2 regions of the Comamonas sp. Y33R10-2 genome follow, and region 2 is predicted to be linked to the other one. Evidence: riboswitches for the same ligand, from Rfam matches in the RefSeq annotation. Region 2 holds a riboswitch; the other holds the start of a gene.

Region 1 (2,354 bases), 260 kb from region 2:
TGTAGACGTCAGCGGCGGCCTTGACGGACTCGACCACGCCAGCAACATCGCCTGCGTTGAAGGTTGCGCCAACTTCGGGCAGGTCCACAAACACCACATCGCCCAGCGCGTCTTGTGCGTGGACGGTGATGCCGACGATGGCGGCATTGGTGTCAGCGATGTTGATCCATTCGTGTTCTTTGGAAAATTTGATGCTCATGGAAGGGCTCCAGATGGTGGATTCAGTTGAATCGAATTTTTTGAGAAAGGTCCAGCGCGCACTTTAGCGGCGTTTGGTGGCGCTCTGAGCCTTAGCGGGTTGTTCTGCGTAGATTGCTTAGCCGCGGTAGTAATTCGTTGGCACAAAGGGGGTGGCCGCGACCTTCATAGGAACTTGCTTGCCGCGCACGATGGCGAAAACTTCGGTGTCTACCGCTGCATAGTCGGGCTGCACATAGGCCAGCGCTACAGGCTGATTTAAGGTGGGGCTAAGCAGGCCGCTGGTGATGTGGCCAATTTTTTGGCCGGTCGCGTTTTGCAATTCGGCTGGCTCACGCACGGGGATGCGCTCTAAGGCCACCAGTCCCACACGCTTGCGGTTGAGCTGCTGCGGATTTTGTAGCTGCGCAAGCACCGTGCTTGAACCGATGAAGCCGCCTTCGCGCTCGCCACCGGGGCGGCGCACCTTTTGCATGGCCCAGTTCAAAGTGGCTTCTACCGGCGTAGTGGTGGTGTCGATATCGTTGCCATACAAGCACAGGCCTGCTTCAAGGCGCAGCGAGTTACGTGCGCCTAGCCCGATAGCGGCGACTTCGGGCTGGGCCAGCAGAGCTTGGGCCAGCGCTTCGGCGGCTTTGCCGGGCACGGAAATTTCAAAACCGTCTTCACCCGTATAGCCACTGCGCGTGATGTAGAGCACGTGGCCTTGCCAGTCGAAGTGGTTGCCAGTCATAAAGACTAGCGACGTCACACTGGGAATCAGACGCGCCAAAGCGGTGACGGCTTGCGGGCCTTGCAGTGCCAGCAAGCCGTGCTCGGGCAGGGGCACGACTTCACAGCGGCTGCCAATATGCTTTTGAATATGCGCAATGTCTTCGGCCTTGCAGGCGCCGTTGACGATGAGGAACAAGTCATCGCCACGGTTGACGAACATCAGATCGTCCAGAATGCCGCCTTGCTCGTTGAGCAGCAGGCCGTAGCGCTGCTTGTGCAGACCAAGGCCCATGACGTCAACAGGCATTAGCGATTCAAGCGCTGCCGCACCATCGGGACCGCGCAGCAGCAACTGGCCCATGTGCGAGACATCGAACAGGCCTGCGGCCTTGCGGGTGTGAAGATGCTCGGCCATCAAGCCCTGTGGGTACTGCACGGGCATGAAGTAGCCGGCAAAGGGCACCATGCGGGCGCCCAGTTTCTGGTGCAGGGCGAACAGTGACGTGGTGCGCAGGCCCGAAGAAATATCGGAAGCGGTATCGGAAGCGGTGTTCGAAGTAGTAGCGGCAATAGTCACAGGCAAGCGCTCCGGTCATAAAACCAAAATGAGTGGCCATGCATGGCGATGCCATGCCTAGCGAGCTTGCCCTGCTGTCCGCTTTACCTGAGAGATTCACCGCCGCAGTGAAGTTGGGCGGTTTGCTCCTTCGGTGGATGCCATCGCCTAGCGTAATGACGTAGTGCGGCATCTCTCTCCAGCAAGGAACGCTGCCGGCATTGAGCGCAGCAGCGGTCGTCAGTCCTTTTGCCTGAGCGTTTGGGCACCGGGTGGGGTGCCTGCGCCTTCGGCGGTGCGTTGCAGCGTGAAGCTGTAGGCACTCTCTCCTGACGGTGGCGATTCTAGTGGAAGTCCCTGTATCGCCTTGAAGAATTTTTCGGGGTCTAGGGTTTACGTTAGCTCGGGGTGTGGTGCGCCAATCGCGGCAATGCTCATGCCTTGAGGCAAGCTTGCAAGCAGCTAAGGCATCACTGCCTGCGGCGTATTGATGGGCGGAAAGATCAACTCATAAGGCTGCTCGAAGCAGGAGGTGACGGGCTGACCATCGCGCATACCGGGCTTGAACTTCCAGCGCGCCAGCGATTTCTGGATGGCGTTCACGATTCGCGGGTCGGTATCGGCTGGTTGCCAGGTAACGCGGCCCAGCTTGCCCTCATGGGTGACTTCAAGCAAGAAGGTAACCTTGGTTGTGAGCCCATCAGGGAACCATTTGGATTGGATGGCCGGTCTTGTGTGGCGGCGCAGCTGGGGCTGTTGATCCAGTTGGCTCAGAGGAGCGCATTCTGTGCCTGTCCATTGCGGCCATGAGGGCTGGCTCACAGTGGTCTCCACGCTCTGCGTATGGCTGGGCTTGCCTGGTGCTGTAGTGGTGCAGGCACCCAGC
Region 2 (2,354 bases):
TCCTCATCGGCTGGCAAGGATCGAAGCAGGTCTTCGCGTGAGACGGGGAAGGCCTCTACCGAGACAAAATGCAGCAGCCTTGCGCGCTGCGGGTCTGCCTTCCAGGCCGCCCAGGTCACCAGAAAGTTCAGGCCAAAGCCAAACCCGGTTTCCAAAATGCGCCACTGCGGCGCGTTGGCCCATGCAGCGGGCAGGCCGCAGCCGCCTAAAAACACCTGCTTGGCTTGCTTCAGCCCGCCATCCTCGCTGTGATAGCGATCGCCAAATCGGGTGTTATAGGGAGTGCCGTCAGGCATCCATGTGATGGGTTCAGGCATGGCAGAGGAAGGTGCATTCACAGGGCGTGATGCTTAAAAACTGGCGCGCTCCAGCATTAGAGATGCCGGGCAAGAGCCGCCTTGCGGCGAGGGCATCGTCCCCATTCCGCGAAGCGAGAGAGGGGGAAGGCGCACAGCGCCACAGGGGGTGCTTCATCTTATTCCCAGCGTTGCTGATAGGAAAAGACGGGAAGGCGCCACTTGAAACGAATAGCTGCCATACGAAACGCCAGACCCCCGATAAAACAGACGATGGTGCTGACGTTGGGGCTTACCTCCAGATAGCGCAGGCCGAGGAACATCAAACACACGGCCAGCGACACGCTGGCATACAGCTCGCGGCGGAAGACTACGGGCACTTGGTTGCACAGCACGTCGCGCAAAATGCCGCCGCTGATGCCGGTAATCATGCCCGCCATGATGACAACGATGGTGGGGTAGCCCAGCTCTAGCGCGGTATTACAGCCGATGAGCGAAAAGGCGATTAAGCCCATGGCGTCCAGCAGCAAAAACACCTGTTTGAGCTTGACCATGTGGCGTGCGACCAGCGTGGTCAGCAGGCCAAAGCTGATGACCAAGTACACATATTCGGGGTGCTGCGTCCAGCCAATCGGGTAGTGGCCCAGCACCATATCGCGAATGGTGCCGCCGCCCAAAGCGGTGACGAAGGCGATGACAACAACGCCAAAGATATCCATATTGCGCCGGCCCGCAGCCAGTGCGCCGGACATGGCTTCTGCCGCAATGGCCACCAAATAGATGGCCAGCATGACGGTGAAATTAGAGGCCTGGAACGAGTCCAGCAAAGAGATAGAGGGAAGCATGAAGGCTCTTGAAAATAAACCAGCCACTCGCATCAGCGGGTTGTCTGGCGTGCCTCTCCCGCTGTCCTTTTACCTGAGAGTTGCGCATAAGCACCATCGTGGCGGTCATGCTTGCCCCTTCGGTGAGCCCTACAAATTGCGCATTGCGGGCTGCTCTCCAGTTGGCGATATCCGGGCCTTGTCTGGCCCACCTGCGGTTCTTAGTGCCTGAGCGATTATGGGAGTTTGCGCCTTCGGCGGGAGCCGTTGCAGACCCCTCTCTCCCGCAGGATGGGCGCGATTCTAGCCTGCCGTAAGGCGCTTTTAGCGACTCATGGCTTCGTTTTGCTTTTGCCCTTCAGTTTTAGTCCATAAAAAAGCGCTGCTGGCAATCCACCAGCAGCGCTTTTGAGAGCTATCGCTTTATTGCTTGATGATTAAAGCGGAAGAATTGTCTTTTCGTAAGCGCCATTAATCATGATGGCCGAAGCTTCATAAAAAGCCAGTGAGCCGCAGACAATACCCACCCAGCCGGCGATATTGAGAATGCTAGTGCTGCCCGTAAAGTAAGAGGCAGACAATAAGAAAAACAAAATAGCCAAGGAGCCGAACAGCAGTTTGCCGGTGGTGTGACCCTTTAATGTTTGCAGGAAAAAGATAACCGTAAACATGCCCCAGATGGCTAAATAGCAACCCATAGAAGTGGCATCAGGTTTTGCGGCGCCAAAAACACCGGGTGCCAGCCATAAGAAAACCAAGGTCAGCCAAAATGCGCCATAGGCCATAAAGGCGACGCTGGCGAAATTATTGCCTTTCTTCCAAGCCATGACACCCGCAATAAACTGCGCGCCACCGCCAAAGAAAATGCCCATTCCCATAATCATACTGTCGACCGGGAAAAATCCAGCATTGTGGATATTTAATAAAATCGTGGTCATTGCAAAGCCAAATAATCCCAGCGGTAATGGGTTGGCTGTGTTGTCTTTCAGGGTATAAGTATTATTCATCACCAATAATCTCGTTCGGTTTTTTTGAGCGTGAATTGTACTGTCGGGGAATTCCCTTATTTCTGAGAATAAGGAGCTGACATCAAGGTGTCAGCTTTGGTTTTTATCTACGTAATAACCACTATGTTTTGCGCATCGTTGGTGATAAAGAAATAATAAATTTGATAGCGTTATGTCTAATCGATATAAAGGCTAGCGGCTAATTTTGCTGATATTTCTGCCTCATG

Evidence for each region. A riboswitch is a leader RNA that binds a small molecule or an ion and turns the genes downstream of it on or off. The one in region 2 is predicted to bind glycine.
Region 1: it holds a riboswitch for glycine, as region 2 does, so the genes downstream of both, gcvT (glycine cleavage system aminomethyltransferase GcvT) here and KUF54_RS08850 (trimeric intracellular cation channel family protein) in region 2, are expected to answer to the same signal.

Annotation. Positions count from the first base shown of each region.
Region 1 is NZ_CP079925.1:1,717,108-1,719,461, reverse strand. Features, by position in the region: gene gcvH (glycine cleavage system protein GcvH) at 1-199, opposite strand, end outside; gene gcvT (glycine cleavage system aminomethyltransferase GcvT) at 317-1,495, opposite strand; glycine riboswitch at 1,554-1,681, opposite strand; glycine riboswitch at 1,700-1,810, opposite strand; gene KUF54_RS07740 (energy transducer TonB) at 1,931-2,354, opposite strand, start outside.
Region 2 is NZ_CP079925.1:1,976,289-1,978,642, reverse strand. Features, by position in the region: gene mnmC (FAD-dependent 5-carboxymethylaminomethyl-2-thiouridine(34) oxidoreductase MnmC) at 1-296, opposite strand, end outside; gene KUF54_RS08850 (trimeric intracellular cation channel family protein) at 476-1,141, opposite strand; glycine riboswitch at 1,193-1,312, opposite strand; glycine riboswitch at 1,326-1,417, opposite strand; gene KUF54_RS08845 (acetate uptake transporter) at 1,558-2,127, opposite strand.